Regions from separate parts of the Arthrobacter sp. 9E16 genome, predicted to be linked through region 2. Evidence: predicted binding sites of a transcription regulator. Region 2 holds the regulator's gene; the other holds the start of a gene.

Region 1 (14,287 bases), on a different contig from region 2:
CGGCAGGCGCCTGGTTCGGCGGTTCGCTGATGGGGGCAGTCGGCCTCAACGGCGCCGCAGCAGAAGCCAAGGACCCCGCGGAGCGCACCCGGCTTTCCAGCCTGGGATGGAAAAAATGGGCTCCGCTGCAGTCGGCCGCCATCATTGGCCACTTTTTGGCTGGGTTGGCCATCATCGGAGAGAACAAGGGCCGCGTTGCCAAGCAGGACGGCGTGGGTGCCCTCACCGTTTATAAGACCGCCGTGACCGTTGTCGGGGCACTGGCAACCTTCTACGCCGGGTTGCTGGGGCGGAAGGTTGACAAGTACTCCGAAGAAGGCGCTGCCGGTGCCACCGAGCCAAACCCCGGCACCTCCAAGGAACTGCAGTCAGCCCAGCGGCAGCTGAAAGTAGTCCAGTGGTGCATTCCCGTCTTTTCGGGAGCTGTCATTGTGATGGGCGCTCAGCACGGCGAAATGCAGCGTACCTCCAACGTCCTGAAGGGCCTGCTGCAGTCCTGACCCCAAGGGGATGCCGTTTGGCGGGCCGCGCCAATTCGTCTCATCTCTCGGCCCACGCTATACATCCTTCGGCGCCCATGGTTATCTTCAGACGATGGGCGCCGAAGTCAACAATAAAACGTACAGCAGGGAGCAGCGGACGAGGTACCGCCAGCGGCTCCTTGAAAACCTCGACCGATTTGCCGGATACCTCTCAACGGCGTCGTTCGCTGATACCGCCAGCATCGGTCTCGAGCTGGAGTTGAACCTGACAAACCAGGATTTCTCCCCCGCGCTGCGCAATGCAGCCGTGCTGGAACAGATTGCCGATCCCGCGTTCCAGACCGAAATCGGTGCCTTCAACATCGAAATGAACCATCCGGCGCTGGCCGTTGGCGGTTCCGGCCTGAGGGAGCTTGAGGACAGTCTGCGGATGCAGCTCAACCGGGCTGATGCCAGGGCGGCGGAGGTCAAAACCGAAATCCTCATGACCGGCATTCTGCCGACGCTGCGCCCCAATCTGCTGGAGAACAAGGAATGGCTAAGCGCCGGCAAGCGCTACGCCGCGCTGAACACTTCGGTGCTTCAGGCCCGCGGTGAAGACGTGCATATTGATCTCCGCGGGGAGGAATCGCTGGCCTTCTACGCCAAGAACATTGCTCCTGAAGCAGCGTGCACCTCGGTGCAGCTGCATCTGGAAGTGAGCCCGGAGGACTTCGCCCCCGCTTGGAACGCCGCCCAGATCATTGCTGCACCGCAAATTGCCCTTGCGGCCAACTCCCCCATCTTTATGGAACACATCCTGTGGCATGAGACCCGCGTGGAACTCTTCAAGCAGGCCATCGATACCCGCCCGCCGGAGATGCGCAATCAGGGCGTCCGCCCCCGGGTTTGGTTTGGGGAACGGTGGATCACCTCAATCTTTGATCTCTTCGAAGAGAACGTGCGGTATTTTCCCGCACTGCTTCCGGAACTCTCACGCAGCAGCGGAGGTTCCACCCCGGCCGGCGCGCCGCTGCTCCCGGAACTTCGCCTGCACAACGGCACGGTCTACAGGTGGAACCGGCCGATTTATGACCCCGGCGAGCACACGCCCAATCTCCGCTTGGAAAACCGGGTCCTCCCCGCAGGTCCCACGGTCCTTGATGTGGTGGCCAACGCCGCCTTCTTTTACGGCATGGTCCAGCATCTGCGCACGGCCGAACGGCCGTTGTGGACCAGGCTCGCCTTCAAGAGCGCCGCAGACAACTTTTTGTCCTGCGCCCGCAATGGTTTGGAAGCAACGGTCTACTGGCCCGGCATCGGCGAAATTCCCGTCGCTGAACTGGTCATCAGGCATCTGGTTCCTCAGGCTGCCTTGGGACTCCGCGAGCTGGGGGTGGATCAGGACCTGATCGAGCGCTATCTGGATGTTATCCGCGAACGCGCCCGCACCGAGCAGAACGGGGCCTCCTGGCAGATCTCGTATCTTCGCCGGCTGGAGAGCGAGGGACTGGAACGCAGGGCCGCGCTGGCTGAGCTCACCCGGAAATACTGGGAGAACATGCATTCCAATGCTCCTGTCCACGAATGGCCGGTCGATTAACGGGCCGCACAGGCCTCCCTCACCAATTCCGGGCTGCTCGCGACATTTTTCGTGTTTGGTTCTGGCACTCATTAAGGGTGAGTGCTAACCTAATTTCATCCTTGAGTCGAGGGGACTCAAGTTATCGACCCGTCTGAAGTTCCGAAAAATGATTCGCCTGCCCAGCAGGTGGGCGTAAAAGGAGTTGATGATAATGGCCATGAAGTTCGATCCGTTTCGCGAGCTTGACCGGATGGCAGGAGCCCTGCTGGATCCCCGGCAGCGGCTGCGGCTGATGCCCATCGATCTTTACCGCGAGGGCGACCACTACATCCTGAATGCCGATCTTCCGGGCATCGATCCGGGCTCGGTTGACGTGGATGTGGATGGCCAGCTGCTGACCATCCGGGCAGAGCGCACCATCCAGGCTCCCGACACCGTCACCTGGCTGACCCGGGAACGGGAATCCGGCACCTTCCTGCGCCAGCTCAACCTTGGGCAGGGAATCGATATTGACGGCATCTCCGCCAAGTATGAGAACGGTGTGCTCAGCGTCCTGATTCCGGTCAGCGAGCGGGCCAAACCGCGCAAGATTGAGGTGTCCTCCTCCTACAAGGACGCGAACACCATCAGCGGCCAGTCCAGCTCCGAGTCGGTGACCTCGTCAACTTCGAGCAGCTCCGGGTCCGTGGGCTCGGGATCGTCCGGCGGTTCCATGGGCTCCGGCTCCATGGGCTCCGGTTCCTCCGGCTCCGGTTCCTCCGGCTCCGGCTCCTCGGGCGACCAAGGCTCCGGCATTTAGCGAAGCCCTGACCTGAACGACGACGGCGCCCCACCTGCGAAAGGTGGGGCGCCGTCGTCGTTCTGCACTGAAAATGCTGAGTATTAGCCCAGGCGGGTCTTCAGGTTGGCATCCAGCTCAGCGAGGAATTCCTCGGTGGTCAGGTATGCCTGGTCCGGGCCAACCAGTGCAGCCAGGTCCTTGGTCATCTTGCCGGACTCGACCGTCTTGATGACAACGTCTTCAAGGGTCTCGGCGAAGTTGATGACCTCGGGGGTGTTGTCCAGCTTGCCTCGGTGCATCAGGCCACGGGTCCACGCGAAGATCGAAGCGATCGGGTTCGTGGAGGTGGGCTTGCCCTGCTGGTGCTGGCGGTAGTGACGGGTCACCGTGCCGTGTGCAGCTTCGGCCTCAACGGTCTTGCCGTCCGGGGTCATCAGCACGGAGGTCATCAGGCCCAGCGAGCCGAAGCCCTGTGCAACGGTGTCGGACTGGACGTCGCCGTCGTAGTTCTTGCAGGCCCAGACGTAGCCGCCTTCCCACTTCATCGCGGAGGCAACCATGTCATCGATCAGGCGGTGCTCGTAGGTGAGGCCGGCTGCTTCGAACTGGTCCTTGAACTCGGCGTCGAAGACTTCCTGGAACAGGTCCTTGAACTGGCCGTCGTAGGCCTTCAGGATGGTGTTCTTCGTGGAGAGGTACACCGGGTAGTTGCGCTGCAGGCCGTAGGCGAAGGAAGCGCGGGCGAAGTCCTTGATGGAATCGTTGAAGTTGTACATACCCATGGCGACGCCGCCATCTTCGTTGTACGTAACAACCTGCTGCTTGATTTCTTCGCTGCCGTCGGCCGGCGTGTAGGTCAGCGTCAGGGTACCGGCACCGGGAACCTTGAAGTTCGTGGCCTTGTACTGGTCGCCGTGGGCGTGGCGGCCGATGATGATCGGCTTGTTCCAGCCCGGGACCAGGCGCGGGATGTTGGAGATGATGATCGGTTCGCGGAAGACCACGCCGCCCAGGATGTTGCGGATGGTTCCGTTCGGGGAGACCCACATCTTCTTCAGGCCGAATTCCTCGACGCGTGCTTCGTCGGGGGTGATGGTGGCGCACTTGACGCCTACGCCGTGTTCCTTGATGGCGTTGGCAGCGTCAATGGTGACCTGGTCATCAGTTGCATCGCGGTTCTGAATGGAGAGGTCGTAGTACTTCAGGTCTACGTCCAGGTACGGGTTGATCAGGCGATCCTTGATGAACTGCCAGATGATGCGGGTCATCTCGTCGCCGTCGAGTTCTACTACAGAACCCACAACCTTGATTTTCTCAGCCACACGGTCTCCTTGTGTGTTGGTGGGCGCCGGACATGTCTTGTGGCATGACGGAACCCGTCTTTTTGGCTTGTATTTGAGTCCCACTATGCCACAGCGCACTATCTGCGCCCTAAACTGCGGGACGGCGCATTACCTGCACCGTCCCGCGTTTCAGCGCCCGCTAATGGCAGTGCCGGCGCAGGGCTTAATGGAAGAAGTGGCGTGCCCCGGTGAAGTACATGGTGACGCCGGCAGCGTTTGCTGCTTCGATGACCTCGTTGTCGCGGATGGATCCGCCGGGCTGGACCACGGCGCGGACGCCGGCGTCAATCAGGATCTGCAGGCCGTCGGCGAACGGGAAGAACGCATCCGAGGCCGCCACGGAACCGCGGGCCCGCTCCTCCCCGGGTCCGCCCAGGGTGTTGGCCCGCTCCACGGCGAGCCGGCAGGAATCCACCCGGTTGACCTGGCCCATGCCCACTCCCACTGAGGCACCGTTGTCCGCCAGCAGGATGGCGTTGGACTTCGCGGCACGCACGGCAGTCCAGGCAAAGGCAAGGTCTGCCAGCGTGGCATCATCGGCAGCCGGGCCTGAAACCAGCGTCCAGTTCTCCGGGCTGTCCCCTTCTGCCTGCATCTTGTCCGACTTCTGGATCAGCATGCCGCCGGAGACCTGCCGGAATTCGGCAGCACTGCGGCCGTAACCGTCCGGCAGGGTCAGCAGGCGGATGTTCTTCTTGGCGGAGAGGATCTCCACGGCTTCAGCGTCGAAGTCCGGTGCGATAACCACCTCGGTGAAGATGTCCTTGACCGTGTTGGCCATGCCGGCGGTGACGGTGCGGTTGGCCGCGATCACGCCGCCGAAGGCCGAAACCGGGTCGCAGGCATGTGCCTTGGCATGGGCATCGGCAATGGGGTCGGCGGCGTCCCCCGAGGCCACTGCCACGCCGCAAGGGTTCGCATGCTTGACGACGGCGACGGCCGGCTCGTGAAAGTCGAACGCGGCGCGCAGTGCGGCATCGGCGTCGACGTAATTGTTGTAGGACATGGCCTTGCCGTGCAGCTGGTCCGCCTGGGCCACGCCCGGCTGTGCACTCTTGTCCGCGTAGAGGGCAGCGGCCTGGTGCGGATTTTCGCCGTAGCGCAGCACCTCGGACCGCTCCAGTGCCAGACCCGTGTAGGCGGGCCAGGTGGCGCCTTCCTCGGTTCCGTCACCAAACTGCTCGGCGGTCCAGGCCGCCACGGCGGTGTCATAGGCGGCGGTGGAGGCGAAGGCTTCCGCTGCAAGGCGGCGGCGCTGGTCCAGGTCAAAGCCGCCTTCGGCAGCCGCCGTGACCACGTCGCTGTACTTGGCCGGGTCCACGACGACGGCTACGGACGGGTGGTTTTTGGCGGCGGCACGGACCATGGACGGTCCTCCGATGTCGATCTGTTCCACAACCTCATCCTGGCTGGCGCCGGACTTCACGGTCTCCACGAACGGGTAGAGGTTCACCACCACCAGGTCGAAGGGTTCAATCTCCATTTCCTCCAGCTGCGCCACGTGGTCCTCCCGGCGGCGGTCCGCCAGGATGCCGGCGTGGACGCGGGGATGCAGTGTCTTGACCCGCCCGTCCAGGCATTCTGCAAAGCCGGTGACCTCGGAGACTTCAGTGACGGGAACGCCCGCAGCAGCAATCTGCTTGGCAGTTGAACCGGTGGACACGATGGCCACCCCGGCGGCGGAAAGGCCCTGAGCCAATTCCGTCAAGCCGGTCTTGTCATAGACCGAGATCAGGGCCCGGCGGATTGGTACACGGTTCAGCGGCTGAGAGCTCACGCAATATCTCCAAAGTAAGAGTGTGTCGGTGGCTACAGTTTAGGTCACGGCGTCCTGCCGGGCAGAGTGTGAAGCCAAGACTGGCTTAACACGGCTGGGGTCTGCCGGATCATGACACTGCACCTGTCGTGCCGGGAAGCGGCGGTGCGGTGGATCGGTACATGTGGCCCGTTGGCGTGGCGATCGTGACGCTGTGCCGGCCCGTCCCGTTGTTGTCGGCGAGCGCTCCGGGTGCTCCGGGTGCTCCGGGCGCTCCTTCGCACCGGGCTGCCCAACCTGGTGCTTCTTTGGCCTGGTTGCAGGCCTCGCATAGCCCCTGAATGTTTTCTGCGCTGGTGGGACCTCCCTCGCGGAAGGGTTTGATGTGGTCATAATGCCGGATCGGCGCCCCGCACCACGGCGTCCGGCAGATCTGATCGCGTGCAGCGATCAGCCGCGCCAAACCGTCCGGAACCAGCCGGGCACGGGAGTCCATGGCAGTGAGGCGGCCGGTGTCCGGTGCCGCATAGAGCCGGCGAAGCCACACCTCCGTGCGTGGTGCTCTTCGGCTAGGCCGGAGCCGTTGCAGGGCTGCACTGCTGCCGTCCCTTCGGATCAGATCCCGCGCCCACTGTGCGGGAACAATTCCGTACCCGGTCAGCACGGCAGGTTCCGCACCGTCGGGAACGAAGGGCTGAGCTGATCCTCCCGGCCGGCCACGGACTGTCCTGGGTGAATCACCGGAATGATCGGCATCGCTGTCTCCGGCACCACTGTGACCGGAGACGACGGGCGGAAGGACGCCATGCAGCAGAGTCCTGTCCGTCATGATCAGCTGCACTTCCACCCGCAGGTCCTCAGCCCGTTCCTGGCCGGTCAGCAGTTCGACGTAGGTGTCGGCCATAACCTGGCCCTTTGAGCGGGGATCTCCGGCGGCACGGGCCCGGTCGGCCGTGCGCATCAACGCGGCCATCACTCCCACCCCCTGGGCTACCGGCAGCAGCGCGGTCACGTACGCCATGGTGTCCGGTGCCGGGCGGCAGGAAACAAACCGATCCGAAGCAGCCTTTGCGGCACGGTTGGCCACGCTGTGCGGATCCAACCCGTAGGACACGGACTTGATCGCGGCAATCAGTTTGCGGTCTCCAAGCTGCGCCAGCCGCTCCTGGTCCCCGGCGACCAGCTCGTCCACCTTCTGTCGATCAACCAGTCTCAGGCACGCGGTCTCCCGCACCAGAATGGTGGCCCGCCATTCGCTGATGGCACCGCGGCTCAACGCACGCAGGGTATGCGGCATCTCCGTGCTGAGGATTCGCGCCAGCCCAAGCAACCGGGCGCCCTTGTTCGGGGATTCGCGCCGGGCCAGCGCAACCTGCGCCGCGACACCCCGGCCAAGTTGATCCCTTTTCACCCCCCGCACGAGACTGGCTGCGCCTGGATGATTCGTCAAAAACGGCGGCCGCACGAGCCTGCGCAGCACAGATGCTCCCCTTAAGTTCCTCCAACGCCCGGATGTGATCGATCAGCTGCACTCGGAGCGCGGATTCGGCCGCGTCCACTTCAGCCGCGTCCACTTCGGCGGCCTCCAGCCCGGCCGCGTCCACTTCCCCCGTCTCCGGGTCCAGTTCGGCGGCCGACCCCAATGTGTTTGACGGCGGACCGCAGCGTTTACCGACCGCCACGGAGGCTAAACCCGTATTGGTGCTGCCCCGATCGGGAGCGGATAAGTAGTACATGTCTTCTAGTCTAGTGATCCATGTCACTTAATGGGGCGCTTCGGATACGGGAGAATAAACAAGAAACACCCGAATGTGCTGGCCCAATTACCTACCCCGAAGCGGATCTCACCGGAAGCCGCTGGGCCCGGAAATTAGCTGCCCCTGATCTCCGCTGCTGCACCGCGCGGGCCGGCAGCTGGGTTCACTTCCGGTTTCCCACATCGTCCAGCCCGCGATGTACAGTTCTTTCGGACCTGCCGCGAGGCCCGGCCACTCCCCGCATCCGCCGCCTGGAAGGCCATTCCCATGACAACAACGAACACCCTGCCCACGGGTGACCAGGTGGTTCAGGATCTGCCCTGGAAATGGAAGGTCCAGGGACGGATCTTCATTATCGGTGGCCTGGGCTTCATGTTCGATGCCTGGGACGTGACGCTGAACGGCGTCCTGATTCCTCTTCTGTCCAGCCACTGGGATCTCGAACCGGCGCAGGCAGCCTGGATCGGCACTGCCAATCTGCTGGGCATGGCCATCGGCGCATTTGTGTGGGGTTCCATCGCCGACGCCATTGGACGCAAGAAGGCCTTCACCGCCACCCTGCTCGTCTTTTCCCTCTTTACCGTCCTGGGCGCGTTCTCTCCGGACATCATCTGGTTCTGCATCTTCAGGTTCATGGCGGGCTTTGGCCTGGGCGGCTGCGTTCCCGTGGATTACGCGCTGGTGGGCGAGTTCACACCGCGCAAACAGCGCGGCAGGGTGCTGACGGCGATGGACGGCTGGTGGCCGGTAGGGGCTGCGCTCTGCGGGGCCACCTCAGCACTGATTATGGCCACGCTGGCCGACTGGCGCTTCACTATGCTCATCATGGTGCTGCCGGCTCTGCTGGTCTTCTGGGTCCGGCGCTCCGTTCCGGAATCCCCGTTGTTCCTGGTCCGCAAGGGACGCACCGCGGAAGCGGAAACCGTCATCAACGAGCTCATTCAGAGCACCGGTTCCACCGTGACCAACTGGCGGCTTCCGGAACCCGAGGAGCCGGCCAAACTGTCGCTGCACGCCGTCGGAACCCAGCTGAGCGATCTCTGGCGGTACAGCTGGAAGATCACGGTGTCCGCCTGGTCGCTGTTCTTCACCATCCTCCTGGTGTACTACCTGGCGCTGACCTGGATGCCAAAAATCCTCGTGGATTCCGGCTTCAAGGAGTATGCGGCGTTCCTAACCACCTCGGGAATGGCCGCCGTCGGGCTCCTGGGAGTCATCGCGGCCGCGCTGCTCGTGGAACGGGTGGGACGCAAATGGATCCTGGCGGTCACCGGTCCGCTGTCAGCGCTGATCCTGATCATTGTTGCCCTGGTACTGGACGTGCCGGCGGCCGCCACCGGCTGGCTGCTGGCCTACGGGTTTGTGGTGCAGGTGGCCATTCCGGTGCTCTATGCGTACGTGTCCGAGCTGTACCCCACGGAACTGCGCGGCAGCGGATTTGGGTGGGCCTCCACCGTGAGCCGGGTTGGTGCCGGTTTCGGGCCGCTGATCTTCGTTTCCATCGCGTGGCCGTATCTGGGCCTGCCCCTGTCCTTCGGGCTGGCCGGAGTCCTGGTGGTGCTGGCAATCGCGTGGATGATGCGGTTCTCGCCGGAAACCCGGGGCGCTGCCCTGGACTAGGCCTAGAGCGCAGGCAGTCCGTGTGCGCTGATCCGGGCAAGGGTTTCGATCAGCAGCCGGCGTTCCTGGACCTTGATCCGCTCGTGCAGGCTTTCCTCGGTGTCGTCGTCCAGTACTTCCACGGCGGCTTGTGCGAGGATCGGCCCGGTGTCCACGCCGGCGTCGGCGATGTGGACGGTGCAGCCGGTGACCTTTACCCCGTAGGCCAGCGCGTCCCGCACGCCGTGCGCCCCAGGGAACGAGGGCAGCAGTGCCGGGTGCGTGTTGAGGTAGCGCCCCTCGAAGGTATTAATGAAGTGCTCATCCACGATCCGCATGAAACCGGAGGACAGCACGATGTCCGGGGAATAGGACGACACCTTCTCCGTCAGGGCCGCGTTCCACTCGGAGCGCACGGCATAGTCGCGGAAGTTCACCACAAAGGTGGGATACCCCGCATCGGCCGCCCGCTTGACCCCCTGGGTGCCGGGACGGTCCGCGCCGACGGCGGCGATTTCGACGTCGAGCTTCCCTTCCGCCACTGCGTCCAGGACGGCCTGAAGATTGGATCCGGTGCCGGACACGAGAACAACGATGCGCATGCGTCAACCTTAGGCTTCACCGTCGCCTAGGGTTAAACCATGAACAACGACGGCAGTGCCCCTCATCAGACTCCCCCGCCGTTGCAGCAGTCACCCGAAAAGACCGCTGCCACCGACGAGCAGAAGCGAAGCGTCCGCGGATATCTGCGGATTTTCGTGGCTTTGGTTGCTGCCGTGCTGCTTACCTCGGGGCTTGCGCTGCCGTGGAAGCTGGTGCCGTTGGCGCTGGGAGTTGCCGCCATCGCCGTCGGCATTGTGACGCTGGTGAAGGTGGTGCGCTACAACACCGGGCCAGCGCAGGTGTTTGTGACCTCCCTGGGCCTGGTCGCATCCGTGGTGATGACTCTGGGTCTGGGACTGGCAGTTGCCACTTGGGACAGCACGGAGAAACTTGAAAGCTGCCTGGCCAACGCGCTGACCATTTCGGCTCAGGACGAGTGCCGGGACCAATTCACCACCGGGCTGCTGCCGCGCTGAAAAGGCGCCTCTGACTCATTCCGCTGACGGGGAAGCCGACCGCAGCCTGCATCCTGGTCACGCTGGCGGGGCTGCCGGCCGGACCTTACATATCTGCCGGCCGGCAGCGCACCCGGATCATTTCCGGTCACTCACCGGCTGGCCGGTTTCACCTCCGGCCCGGACGGGTCACAGGAGCTGGTACTTCGGGGCGATGCCAATTCGCTGGCCGATCCGGCCGTTCCCGCCTCCGCCCTGCAGGGGCGGGTGGCAGCAACGATCCCCTACCTGGGCTATCCGGACCTGCTGTCGCAACGCTGGCAGCTGGGCTGGATCCGACCGCTGCTCGGCACTGCATTGTTCGGTTATGCCGCGCTGCTGTTCTTCCAGCACTTCCGTCAGGCGCGTTCCTCGCGCTCCAGCCAGGGCCCGACGGCGTAACCCACCACCACGCCCACGGCCACTTCGGCCGCAATCCAAAGACCCGTCCACAGCGGATCCGCTCCCACTTCCACGAACCGGCCGATGCCTGCTGATCCACTCGAGATCAGGACCGCGGCGGCCGCCAGGATTCCGGACACCAGGCCCACAAAAACGCCCAGCAGCACGGTGGAGACCGGGGCAGTGAACCAGCGGGCACGGATTTTCAGGGACAACCACTCGTCGAAATGGTTCTCTCCTTCGCGCAGGAACCACCAGCCCGCCAGGAACCCGGCGGCCACAGGCAGCGCGAGGGCGGCTACGGCGTACTCGGAACCGCCGGCCGGCAGTGCAGCAAACACGGGAACAGCGGGCAGCGGGCCCACCGTGGTTTCCAACGGACTGATCAAGCTGCCCGTTCCGAGGGAAAAACCCGCACCCGAGGTCCAGCCCAGTGCCCAGCCCATAAAGTTGGGCATCATCCCCAGCTCGACGACGGTCAGCACCACGCCTCCGATGATTCCGGCATCCAGATGCTGGTAAACGGCCACAACCTCAGCCCAGCTCATGGCCAGGGCCGCGGTCACCAGCAGGGCCGAGAAGCCCAGCGCCGCGGTAATACCCACTACCCCGGCCCGGATCACGGCCCAGACGTAGGACCCGGCCCAGCGGGAGTGCTGGCTGGTGCGGGAAATCCAGTCCGTTAGATCCACGCCGATCAGCCGCACCCAGGACCCCGCCTCGCGCCGGGCACCGATAAAGAGTCCCAGGCCCGCCGAGATCAGCGGAATCAACGCACCTGCGGTCACGGAAATGGAAACGTCTTCATTTCCGGAGAAATGGGCGGCGGCCGCGCCGAGAAGGGCGTAGGTTCCCAGCGCCCCCAGCAGTGCCTGCCACAGCTGGTCCGTGTAGGAAGCCTTAGCCAGCCTGCGCCCGGCGCGCCAGGACAGGAAGAACGGGATGAGCGTCAGACCCAGTGGAAACAGGGACAGAAGCCCGGACGTAGCGCCGCTGGCCAGCGTTCCGGCGGGGAAAGTCAGGGTCAGCGGGACACCGTGGATCAGGAGCCACCCCTGCCCGCCCAGCCGGGCCAGCGACGCGAAGTTTCGGTCGGTGAAGCCGTCGGCGAACCAGACGCCAATGAGGGGCAGGAATACCAGCAGGGCGGAAAGGACTGCAGCCTGGCCGAGTTCGACCACTCCCTGCAGCCACAGGGGCATCGGTAGGACGCCCGGGGTTTTGGGGCGGGTAAAGAGTTTCATCGCTTCTATCGTCCCATCCGGGGCGCGGCGGACGGTTCAGGAGGTGCCGTGAGTCGGATGCGGCGGTTGGTGCGGACGGGTGGTTCCTGCTGATGGCAGGGACTGGTGGTGCGGGCGGGCGGCTCAGGCTGCGAGGTCGAAAATGCCCTTCGCCAGCGCAGCCGCGGCACCGAAAAAGGCTATGACTACTACGGCTGCACGGGCCTGCTCATCGCGGATGAAGCGCTGCAGCTTCTCGCCGGTGTAAATACCGCCAATGATCATCAGCGCAATGAGCGCCCATGCCCACGGCTGGAACGGCGGCATCTGCCCCGGGTCCAGGGACAGCTTGGCGGTCAGGGTGACGATGGCAATGGTGACGAAGAACGGCTGAAGGGTCGCGGCGAAGGGCCGCTGCGGCCAGCGTGCCATCAGCGCGTAGGCGCTGACCGACGGTCCACCCACGCCGGCCACCGCGTTGGTCACCCCGGAGAGGAAACCCGCGACCACCTTGGGCCCGTTGCCGGTCACGGTCACCGCCGTACGCTGCATGACCAGCGACGCGGTCAGGGCCACCAGAACGACGGCGCCCACCACCACCGCCATGGGAGCCGCGGGCAGGTATACGGCCGCAACCGATGCGGGGATGCTGCCGCAGACGGCCGGGACGGCCAGCCAGCGGTACATGCTCCAGTCAATGTCTTTCCGGACCCGCGTCATGATCAGCGCCGAGGACACCAGGCCGCAGACGTTCACCATCAGCACTCCCCCGTGGGAACCCAGCAGGATCACCAGGAACGGAGAAATGAGCAGGGCAAAACCGAGGCCGGCAATCCGTTGCGCGATGGCGCCGATAAAGATTGCCACGAGTACAACGATGAGCAGTCCGGTAGTCACTCGAACACACTACGCTGAACAAATGATCTCCCCCGTCACGGTCCTGCAGACAGCGGATTGGCGCCAGCGCGTCTTCGGGCTCTACGCCCAAGTGCGCCTTACCGCCCAGGAGGTGTCGCCGTCGTACGCCCACGATCTGTGGCGTGCGGAGCGGGACCGGCTCTTCGCCGAGCATCCCGCGTCGCCGTTGAAGCCCCGCGCCCGGGAACGCTTCCGCGGACTGGACGTGGCCGCCTACAACCCTGAGCTGCGCTGCGACGCACTGATCGAAGACGACGGCGCCGGCCAGCGGATGGACGTGCCCACCGGCACGGACGGTGTGGTTCCGTTTGTGCGGCTGGGCACCGTGGCGGCCGACGGCGTGGGCCGGCTGGCGGTGTGGCGGCTGGCGTCCTACGGGGGCGGGATCTTCCTGCCCGTGCGGGACGCGCTGTCCGGAGCCGACAGCGGAAGCTACGGCGGCGGCCGGTATCTGCTGGACACGATCAAGGGGGCGGACTTCGGGCAGGGTGCGGCTCCGGGCAGCCTGGTCCTGGACTTCAATTTTCTGTACAACCCGTCGTGCGCCTACGACGAGGCGTGGGCCTGCCCGCTGCCCGGGCCGGATAACCGGACGGATGCGGCTCTGCGGGTGGGGGAAATGTACGCGGAGTACTGACTCCGGGATCCTTTTGTCGCCAGCGCATGAGGAGCTGCCGGGCATCCTTCGTGCACATACCGGGCCCAAACCCGCATCCATCCAATCCTTCGTGCACATACCGGGCCCAAACTCGCCAAAAACGTCCATTTAAGCCCGTGATGTGCACGAAGGATATTCGCAAAGCCCAAGATCTGCACGAAGGACTGCGCTTTCTCGTGCCTAAGCTGGATTCGTGACCGTTTCCGTTACTTCAGCAGCTCCCGCCGACGCCCCGGAGCTGGCCGCTCTTGCTGCACTGACCTTCCCCCTCGCCTGTCCGCCGCAGGTGACCGCAGCCGACAGCGCAGCGTTCGTTGCCGAGCACCTCTCCGAAGATGCTTTCGCGCAGTATCTTGCCGACGACTCGAAACAGATCCTGGCCGCCAGACAGGACGGCAACCTGATTGGCTACGCGCTGCTGGTGTTCTATTCACCCAGTGATCCGGAGGTTGCCGAAGCCCTGCGGTATCTGCCCGCTCCGGCTGCGGAGCTGTCCAAGTGCTACGTTCATCCCGCCGCCCACGGCACCGGGGCTGCTGCCGCGCTGATGCAGGCAGCCGTGGACACCGCCGTCGCGTCCGGATGCCGGGTCTTGTGGCTGGGTGTGAATGACCTCAACCTGCGTGCCCAGGCGTTTTACGGCAAATCGGGGTTCAGCGAGATTGGCCGACGGAACTTTACGGTCGGCGGACACGTGTTCCGCGACT
Region 2 (9,658 bases):
CGAAGGCGCCGTGCTGCTCGTGGACGCTGCCCAGGGCATCGAGGCCCAGACCCTCGCGAACCTGTACCTGGCCATGGAAAACGACCTCACCATCATTCCGGTCCTCAACAAGATTGACCTTCCGGCAGCGCAGCCGGAAAAGTACGCCGAGGAACTGGCAAAGCTGATCGGCGGCGATCCGGCGGACGTCCTGAGGGTCTCCGGCAAGACCGGTGTTGGCGTCGAAGCCCTGCTGGACCAGATCGTCCGCGAGATTCCGGCACCGCAGGGTGACCCCAATGCTCCCGCCCGTGCCATGATCTTCGACTCCGTCTATGACACCTACCGCGGCGTGGTCACCTATGTCCGAGTGATCGACGGCTCGCTGTCCCCGCGTGAACGCATCCAGATGATGTCCACCCGGGCCAGCCATGAACTCCTCGAAATCGGTGTCAGCTCGCCGGAACCCACCCCGTCCAAGGGACTGGGCGTCGGCGAGGTGGGCTACCTGATCACGGGCGTGAAGGACGTGCGGCTGTCCAAGGTTGGCGACACCGTCACCAACCTGGCCAAGCCGGCCGCTGAATCGCTGCCCGGTTACGCCGATCCCAAGCCCATGGTGTTCTCCGGTCTGTACCCGATCGACGGCGCCGACTATCCGGTGCTGCGCGACGCGCTGGAAAAGCTGATGCTCAACGATGCCGCGCTGGTCTACGAACCCGAGACATCGGCGGCGCTGGGCTTCGGCTTCCGCGTGGGCTTCCTGGGCCTGCTGCACCTGGAAATCACGCGTGAACGGCTCGAACGCGAGTACAACCTGGACCTGATCTCCACTGCGCCCAACGTGGAGTACGAGGTGACGCTCGAGGATAAGAAGGTCGTCACCGTCACCAACCCCAGCGAGTACCCCGAAGGCAAGATCAAAGAGGTCCGCGAGCCGATGGTATCGGCCACGATCCTGGCTCCCAACGAATTTGTCGGCGCCATCATGGAACTGTGCCAGGCACGCCGCGGCGTCCTGGGCGGCATGGATTACCTCTCCGAGGACCGGGTGGAAATCCGGTACCGCCTCCCGCTGGCCGAGATTGTTTTCGACTTCTTCGACATCCTCAAGTCCAAGACCCGCGGCTACGCCTCGCTGGACTGGAAGGCCGACGGCGAACAGGTGGCCGACCTGGTCAAGGTGGACATCCTGCTCCAGGGCGAACAGGTGGACGCCTTCAGCTCCATCACGCACAAGGACAAGGCCTACTCCTACGGCGTGATGATGACCGGCAAGCTGCGCGAGCTCATTCCGCGCCAGCAGTTCGAGGTCCCCATCCAGGCTGCCATCGGCTCCCGGATCATTGCCCGCGAATCCATCCGCGCCATCCGCAAGGACGTGCTCGCCAAGTGCTACGGCGGTGACATCAGCCGTAAGCGCAAGCTGCTGGAAAAGCAGAAGGAAGGCAAGAAGCGCATGAAGATGGTGGGCCGCGTGGAAGTTCCGCAGGAAGCCTTCGTGGCAGCACTTTCCTCCGACGAGTCCAAGGACAAAGCCAAGAAGTGACACCCAGCGCACTACCCCTCGGAGACCCGGCACCCGCCGACGGTCTCCTGCCCGCCCAGGCAGCGGACGGAGCGGCGGACCGGAATTTTGGTCTGTATGTCCACATCCCGTTCTGTTCCGTCCGCTGCGGCTACTGCGACTTCAACACCTATACCGCCACGGAGCTGGGCGGCGGTGCCTCGCAGGCGGCCTACGGCGGCACTGCGGAGCAGGAAGTCCGGTTCGCTGCGCGCGCACTCACTGCCTCCGGACTGCCGCACCGCCCGCTGAAGACGGTGTTCTTTGGCGGCGGTACGCCCACGCTCCTGCCCGCGGAGGACCTGACGGGCATCCTGAAGACGGCCATTGATGCCTGGGGGCTGGAACCGGGCGCGGAGGTCACCACGGAAGCCAACCCGGACTCGGTGACCCCGCAGTCCCTCCAGCTGCTGGCTGACGCCGGGTTCACCCGCGTGTCTTTCGGCATGCAGTCCGCCGTGCCGCACGTGCTGGCAGTGCTGGACCGCACCCACACGCCGTCGCGCGTTCCGGAGGCAGTGAAGTGGGCGCGCGACGCCGGACTGAACGTGAGCGTTGACCTGATTTACGGCACGCCGGGGGAGTCCCTGGAGGACTGGAAGGTTTCGGTCAACGAGGCGCTGAGCTACGAGCCGGACCATATCTCCGCCTACGCCCTCATCATCGAAGAGGGCACGAAACTGGCCGCACGCATGCGCCGCGGTGAAGTGCCGCCGATCGACGACGACGACCACGCGGACAAATACCTCGTGGCCGACGAGCTGATGACGACGGCCGGACTGTCCTGGTACGAGGTCAGCAACTGGGCGCGTACACCCGCGGACCAGTGCCGGCACAACCTGGCCTACTGGCGCAGCGACGACTGGTGGGGCATCGGCCCGGGCGCCCATTCTCACGCCGGCGGCGTGCGCTGGTGGAACGCCAAGCATCCCACCGCCTACGCCCAGCGGATCGCCGCGGGGGAGTCACCCGCCGTCGGACGCGAAACCCTGGACGCAGAAACCCGGTACGTGGAAGATGTCATGCTGCGCACCCGCCTGGCTGAGGGCCTGGAACTGTCCCGGCTCAAGGATTCGGGCCGGCTCGCCGTGGCGGGTTTGATGGCCGACGGTTTGGTGGACGCGAAGGCCGCCCTGACCGGCCGCGTGCTGCTGACGACCAAGGGCCGCCTGCTGGCGGACGCCGTCGTCCGCCGCCTGCTTCCGGACTAGGTCCTATTGCCGGACTGAGGTCCGCCGCCGGGCTGATCCAGTCCCGGCCTTACTGGATGCGGCGCAGGTTCAGCGGGTAGCGGTAAGGCCGTCCGCGGTTGCATTCAATGCCGGCGACCACTGAGGAAACCGCGATGGCAACCCACAGCAGGGCGTTCAGGATGGCGAAGACCCAGCCGATCACCGGAATGAAGGACAGCAGCCAGGCGACCATGGCGATGATGGTGGGAGGAAGCGTGAAGTTAAGCGCTTCCTTGGATTCCTGCGCCGTGAACGGGCCGCGGTCGCGGAATACCAGGTAGATGATCATCGAGGGGATGAAGCCCAGAATGCCGCCGAAGTGCGCCATGGTTGCCCACTGGCGGTCCTCTGAAGCGGTGAGGGGCAGCGCGTTGGCCGGTGCGCCCTGATAGGGGGGACGCTGGGCCGCACCCCGGTCGTCGGGGCGGTGCTGGTCATTTTGACGGATGTTCGACACTGCTGTTTCCTTTTGACTCTGGACGCCTGGCCCGGTGCGCCGGTGCGGACTGGGGCCGTCCGGCTGCTGCATATCTCATCTAGGTTACTGGCTGGAGGAGCTCCAGCCCGCAACGGCACGGCGGTGGAGCCGCTAAGGGACGGTCAGGAAGTCGATAACTTCCTCCACCCGCCCCAGCAGCGACGGCTCCAAATCGGCATATGAACTGACGCTGCCCAGCAGTTTCTTCCAGCCCATGGCAACATCGGTGTGGTCCCGGTGCGGCCAGCCCAGGCCTTTGAGAATGCCCGTTTTCCAGTCCTCGTGGCGGGGCACCACGGGCCAGGCTGCCAGGCCGATGGTCTGCGGCTTGATGGCCTGCCACACGTCCACGTACGGGTGGCCCACAATCAGCACGTTCCCGCGGGCACCCGGAACGGCCATGGCTTCGGCAGCTATCCGGGACTCCTTGGACCCGGACACCAGATGGTCCACCAGGATGCCCAGCCGGCGTCCGGGGCCCGGGCTGAAATCCTTTACAGCGGAGGCAAGATCATCCACGCCGTGCAGGGGCTCGACGACGATGCCCTCCACGCGCAGATCATCACCCCACACCTTTTCCACCAGTTCCGCGTCGTGCTTTCCCTCCACCCAGATGCGGCTGGCCCGCGCGGTGCGCGCCCGGACGTTGTCCACCCGGACAGAGCCCGACGCCGTCCGCCGGGACACCGGGGCCGCAGCCTTGACGGCCGGAACCACCTCCACGGGCTCCCCGTCCAAAAGGAATCCGAAGCCCAGCTCGAAGGACTTCGTCTTGCCGCGCCGGTCCTCCAAGACCATCAGGTGCAGGCCGCCGGACTTCTCGACGCGCACCACGGCACCAACCCAGCCGCTGTGCACGTCTTCAAGTACGAGCCCGATCTCGGCGCCGACTTTGGGCAATACCCGCCGGGCCGGGGCGCTAATGTCCTGCGGGCCCCACGAAAAATTCGACACGGGTGTATCCCTCACTCTGATTGCGGTTGGTTCCTGCGCGGATTCGGCACGTGCGGGCACGGGCTCCTCAATGCTAGCAACGCCGCCGATCCGTATTAGACTTAGCACTTGGGCAGGGTGAGTGCTAACCAGCCCGGCGCCAATCCGCATGCCTGTTCGGAACCGCTGTCAGGACACTCAGCACCGGCAGGACATCAGCAAGGGAGGGAAAACCATGAGTGAACCACGCAGACTCGAGGTGCTCCGGGCCATTGTTGAGGATTACGTGCATTCGCGCGAACCCGTTGGATCCAAAGCACTGGTGGAACGCCACCAGCTGGGAGTGTCCAGCGCCACCATTCGAAATGACATGGCGGCCCTTGAAGAAGAGGGCCTGATTGTCGCACCTCACACTTCCGCCGGACGCATCCCCACCGACAAGGGTTACCGCCTTTTCGTGGACCGGATTTCAGACGTCAAACCACTGTCCGCCGCCGAGCGCAAGGCCATCCAGACCCTGCTCGAGGGTGCAGAGGATCTCGATGACGTCATGGAACGGACCGTCAGGCTGCTCTCGCAGCTGACCAACCAGGTGGCGGTGGTGCAGTATCCGCATCTCGGCAACGCCAAGGTCCGCCACATCGAATTTGTCCTGCTGGCACCGGCCCAGGTGCTGGTGGTCCTGATTTCCACCACCGGACGGGTGGAGCAGCGTGTCATCACGGTTCCCGACCAGGTGACCGAGCCGGACCTGCTGGAACTGCGGCAGCATTTCCTGTCCGCACTCAGCGGTACGCCGCTGACCAGGATAACCGGACAACTGGCCGACTGCCTCGTCCAGGTTCCCGTCCCGAAGAGGCGGAACGCCGCGGCGCTGGCGCACTGTCTGGAGCAGCTGGCCGGAATCAACCGGGAAGACCGCATGGTCATGGCCGGCACCGCCAATCTGGCCCGTTCCACAGTAGACTTTCCCCTGACGATAGGCCCCATCCTGGAGGCACTTGAGGAACAAGTCGTCATGCTTCGGTTGTTGTCCGAAATGGAGCAGGACGCCAGAGGTGTCTCGGTGCGGATTGGACGGGAGAACCCGCATGGATCCCTTTCAGAGGCATCAGTCGTAGCCACCGGTTACGGACCCGATTCTTCGGCAAAGGTGGGGGTGCTCGGACCAACCCGCATGGACTACCCCAACACCATGGCCACAGTGCGCGCCGTGGCCCGTTATCTTTCCCGAATACTGAACAACTAAAAAACGTTAGACGAATACAGCAGCATTACGCCGGTTGCCGCCGCCCGCGGGCGACAGCAGCCGGTGGACGCCTCCGGACGGAGGGCGGCGCGGTAACAACGCGGATACTGCCAATTACAGGAAGCGATGTGCACGAGTGAGCGATCACTACCAGGTCCTGGGTGTCGGACGCGACGCCACGGGCGAAGAAATCAAGAAGGCGTACCGGAAGCTTGCCCGCAAGCTTCACCCGGACGTTAACTCTGCTCCCGGAGCGCAGGACGAGTTCAAAGCCGTCACCCACGCCTATGAGGTGCTCGCGGACCCGCAGAAACGCCGCATCTATGACACCACCGGCAACGAGAACGGCAACGACAACGGCTTTGGCGGCGGCGCCGGCTTCGGTGGCCAGAACTTCGGCTTCCAGGACATCTTCGACACCTTCTTTGGCGGCGGCGGAGGCGGCGGCCGGGGACCGGCTTCACGGACGCGCCGCGGCCAGGATGCCCTCATCAATGTGCGCATCGATCTGAAGGATGCCGTCTTCGGCACCAACAAGAAGATCGAGGTCGACACCGCGGTCACCTGCCCCACCTGCGACGGAAGCTGCTGCCAGCCGGGAACCTCACCCCGGACCTGCGACATTTGCCACGGATCCGGCCAGGTACAGCGTGCCGTGCGCTCCATTCTCGGCCAGGTTATGACCAGCGCGCCGTGCGGGTCCTGCCAGGGCTACGGAACCGTTATCCCGGACCCTTGCCACGAGTGCGCCGGCGAAGGCCGCGTGCGCAGCCGCCGTACCCTGAACATCAAGATTCCCGCCGGTGTAGCCACCGGCACCCGCATCCAGCTGGGCGGACAGGGTGAAGCCGGTACGGCCGGCGGACCCCAGGGCGACCTGTACGTGGAAATCCGGGTAAATGCCGATCCTACGTTTGTCCGCGAAGGCGATGACCTGCACGCCACACTGACCGTGCCCATGACGGCGGCGGCGCTTGGGTCCTCCATCAACTTCGAGACGTTCGACGGCGACCGGGAGATTGCGGTTAAGGCCGGCACTCAGTCCGGTGAAGTCACTACCCTCAAGGGACTTGGCGTGACTCATCTGCGCGGCTACGGCAGGGGAGACCTGCTGGTCCACCTGCACGTGGAAACCCCGCAGAAGCTGGATGCGGAGCAGGAAGAACTGCTGCGCAAGCTGGCGCAGCTGCGCGGTGAGGAATATGCCGAGGGTCGTCTGGCCGGCAGCGGCACCGGCGTCTTTGCCCGGCTGCGGGACCGCCTGGGCAACCACTGACATGACCAACCCGATCTTCTTCGGTGACCCGGATGCCGTCCGGGCCGCCGGGGCCGGTTCCCTTTTTGTCCTCGAAGGGGCTGAAGCCCACCACGCAGTTGCCGTGAAACGCCTGGCGCCCGGGGAACCGGTGGATATCGTGGACGGGTTCGGGCGCCGGCTCACGGGTACGGTTGCCGCTGCCGGGCCGTCCCGGCTGGAGGTTGCGGTGGAGTCCGTCACCGAGGAAAACGAAGCGGCAGATACGCTGATGCTGGTTCAGGCCCTCGCCAAGGGAGGCCGGGACGAGCAGGCCGTTGAGGCAGCCACCGAGCTGGGCGTGCAGGCGGTGATTCCGTGGCAGTCCGAGCGGAGCATCGTGCGCTGGCGTGCCGACAAAGCCGCCAAGGGGCAATTGAAGTGGCAGGGCATCCTCACGGCTGCGGCCAAGCAGTCCCGCCGGTCCCAGATCCCGGTAGCCGAAGAAATGCTCGATACCAAGGCGCTGGTGCGCAGGCTGGCGGATGTTGACCTGGTGCTTGTGCTTCATGAAGAGGCCGACGGCGCGCTGGTACCGGCGGTGGAGCAGGCACGGCGCCGCTGCGGCGGCCGGCCGCTGAGCATTGCCGTGGTGGTGGGACCCGAAGGGGGAATCAGCGGCGCTGAAGTTGAGCTGCTGCGTTCCGAAGGGGCCGTGGCGGTCCGGTTGGGGCAGCACGTTCTTCGTTCATCCACCGCAGGTCCGGCGGCGCTGGCCGTCCTGAATTACGCGCTCGGACGCTGGTAAAGCCGGGCTAATTCACGTCGGAATACACGGTGACGCGTTTGGAGTCCTCATCGGCCCGTTCAGCCCCGTGGAAAACGCTTACGCTGTATTCGCCCGGCGCCAGATCAACGCTGAAACTGTAGAGGGATGTGCCGCCGGTGGGTGCCTCCAGTTCGGCATAACCGGTCTGGACGGCATCCTCGGCGGGCCGGCCGTCAACAATCGGCTCGACACGCCAGGACACCTGGCCGCCTTCCGACACTGCGGTTCCGTGAACCCGCAGCGAAGGGCCGGTTCCGTCCCCCTGCTGCGGATCAATGATCCAGATCGGGGCCATCAGTGAAGCATCCCGCTGGAGCTGCCCTTCCAGGCGCTCATGCCCGAATGCCCGGTAACCTGCTTTGCCGTCCACCAGAAGCACCACTGAGGGCTCATACTTCACCGTGGTAAGCCCGGCGTTTGAAGCCGCAGCGGTTGCCGTATACACGAGCTGCTGGACGGCGCGGTGCGCCATGCCGGCATCGAGGGAAGTCTTGAAAGCGTCCGAGGAGATATCAACCGTGATCACGTTCTTGCCGGATATTGAGGCTGTGACGCTGCCGGCTTTGCTCCAGGGATTGAAGTAATCCGGGTCAGCCGGTTTGTCGGACGTCATGGCAACTACAGCCTCGACTATCGGATCACCGCTCGTTTCGCTGGGCTGGAACTCCCGGTAGAGGTGAACATTTGAACCGTTCACTCCGAGCCAGTAGACCGGAAGGCGTCCCGGCGCCGGCTTTCCTTCCGAAGGAGCCGTAACGCTCAGCGGGGCGGACACGGAACCTGCAGCCTCATCAAAGGGCGTAGGCATGGAGGTGGTGGGGGTGGCTGCGACTACGCCGCAGCCACTGAGGAGGAGCGAAGATGCTGCGAGCAGGCCCAGGGCGATCCGGCGGTGCGGCAGGCGCCGTTGCGGTGCTTCATGCAATTTTCTGTCCTCCTTTCGCTGAACGGTCATCCCCAGCTTGGCACATGCGAAAGGCCGGATTTGCGCTCTTAACCGTCCTGCGACCGGACTGAGACCCGATTGAGACCCGGCGTCCGGAGCGCCGGCCGTGTTGTCGGCCGCCCGCCGCGGCCGCATCCGGCACAGGTGGACAAAACGGCTCACCGGCTGGAGCAGACGGTGAGCCGTGGTATCAAGTAATATTGAAGTGCCTGTCTTAACTTGCCGAGCTCCCGATTGCCGGTCCCATAACTTGTTAGGCCGGGGCACCACACCAAGCACAAACAACTCACTCTTCAAAAGGGGCGATGAAAGGCCTGGGAAGGCCGAATATATGACTGAATCCTCAGGAATTGGCACCATCGGACTGGATCGCCAGACCATCATCTTTGATTCCACGGAACACATGGTCCAGTCTCTGGGTGCCAACGACGAGGCACTCAAGATCATTGAGTCCGCTTACCCGGAGGCCAATCTTCACGTCCGCGGCAACGAGCTTTCCATCTCGGGACCCGCTGCTGTTGTTGAACTGACCCTCCGTCTCGTCAACGAAGTTCGGATCCTGGCACGGAGCCAGACCAAGGTCACGCCCCAGTTGCTGGAGCAGTTGATCACCATGCTCCGGGACCAGAGCGCCCAGCGCCCGGCGGAAGTCCTGACGCAGAACATCCTCTCCACCCGCGGCCGCACCATCCGTCCCAAGACGCTGAACCAGAAGAACTATGTAGACGCGATTGATGAAAACACCATTGTGTTTGGAATCGGACCCGCGGGCACCGGCAAAACTTACCTGGCCATGGCAAAGGCCGTGCAGGCGCTGCAGCAGAAGGAAGTCAACAGGATTATCCTGACCCGCCCGGCTGTCGAAGCCGGCGAACGGCTTGGCTTCCTGCCCGGAACGCTGAGCGACAAGATCGACCCGTACCTGCGTCCCCTGTATGACGCCCTGCACGACATGATGGACCCGGATTCCATTCCCCGGCTGATGGCTGCCGGAACCATTGAAGTTGCGCCCCTGGCCTATATGCGCGGACGCACGCTCAATGATGCCTTCATCATTTTGGATGAAGCCCAGAACACCACACCGGAGCAGATGAAGATGTTCCTGACCCGCCTGGGCTTCGGCTCCAAGATGGTGGTAACGGGAGACGTGACCCAGGTGGACCTGCCCGGCGGCACTGCCTCCGGACTGCGCATCGTCCACGACATCCTCG

The links. Region 2 encodes HrcA, which represses chaperone genes, less so after heat shock. Its sites were predicted from a motif close to TTNGCACTCGNNNNNNNCGAGTGCNAA; they were not measured.
Region 1: the regulator HrcA is predicted to act here: its motif matches at 2,126-2,152, upstream of CXR00_RS13795 (Hsp20/alpha crystallin family protein).

The regions. Positions count from the first base shown of each region.
Region 1 covers NZ_PJIU01000003.1:307,341-321,627, reverse strand. The annotation lists gene CXR00_RS13805 (hypothetical protein) at 1-500, shown strand, start outside; gene CXR00_RS13800 (glutamate--cysteine ligase) at 595-2,064, shown strand; gene CXR00_RS13795 (Hsp20/alpha crystallin family protein) at 2,258-2,845, shown strand; gene CXR00_RS13790 (NADP-dependent isocitrate dehydrogenase) at 2,929-4,149, opposite strand; gene purH (bifunctional phosphoribosylaminoimidazolecarboxamide formyltransferase/IMP cyclohydrolase) at 4,334-5,947, opposite strand; gene CXR00_RS18620 (HNH endonuclease) at 6,057-7,337, opposite strand; gene CXR00_RS13775 (MFS transporter) at 7,951-9,303, shown strand; gene purN (phosphoribosylglycinamide formyltransferase) at 9,306-9,884, opposite strand; gene CXR00_RS13765 (hypothetical protein) at 9,924-10,361, shown strand; gene CXR00_RS18290 (hypothetical protein) at 10,608-10,781, shown strand; gene CXR00_RS13755 (DUF6350 family protein) at 10,739-12,025, opposite strand; gene CXR00_RS13750 (sulfite exporter TauE/SafE family protein) at 12,149-12,901, opposite strand; gene CXR00_RS13745 (DUF1684 domain-containing protein) at 12,924-13,559, shown strand; gene CXR00_RS13740 (GNAT family N-acetyltransferase) at 13,774-14,287, shown strand, end outside.
Region 2 covers NZ_PJIU01000002.1:370,221-379,878, forward strand. The annotation lists gene lepA (translation elongation factor 4) at 1-1,528, shown strand, start outside; gene hemW (radical SAM family heme chaperone HemW) at 1,525-2,757, shown strand; gene CXR00_RS08470 (DUF4870 domain-containing protein) at 2,807-3,226, opposite strand; gene CXR00_RS08475 (DUF3097 domain-containing protein) at 3,368-4,210, opposite strand; gene hrcA (heat-inducible transcriptional repressor HrcA) at 4,425-5,438, shown strand; gene dnaJ (molecular chaperone DnaJ) at 5,575-6,714, shown strand; gene CXR00_RS08490 (16S rRNA (uracil(1498)-N(3))-methyltransferase) at 6,716-7,480, shown strand; gene CXR00_RS08495 (GerMN domain-containing protein) at 7,488-8,426, opposite strand; gene CXR00_RS08500 (PhoH family protein) at 8,779-9,658, shown strand, end outside.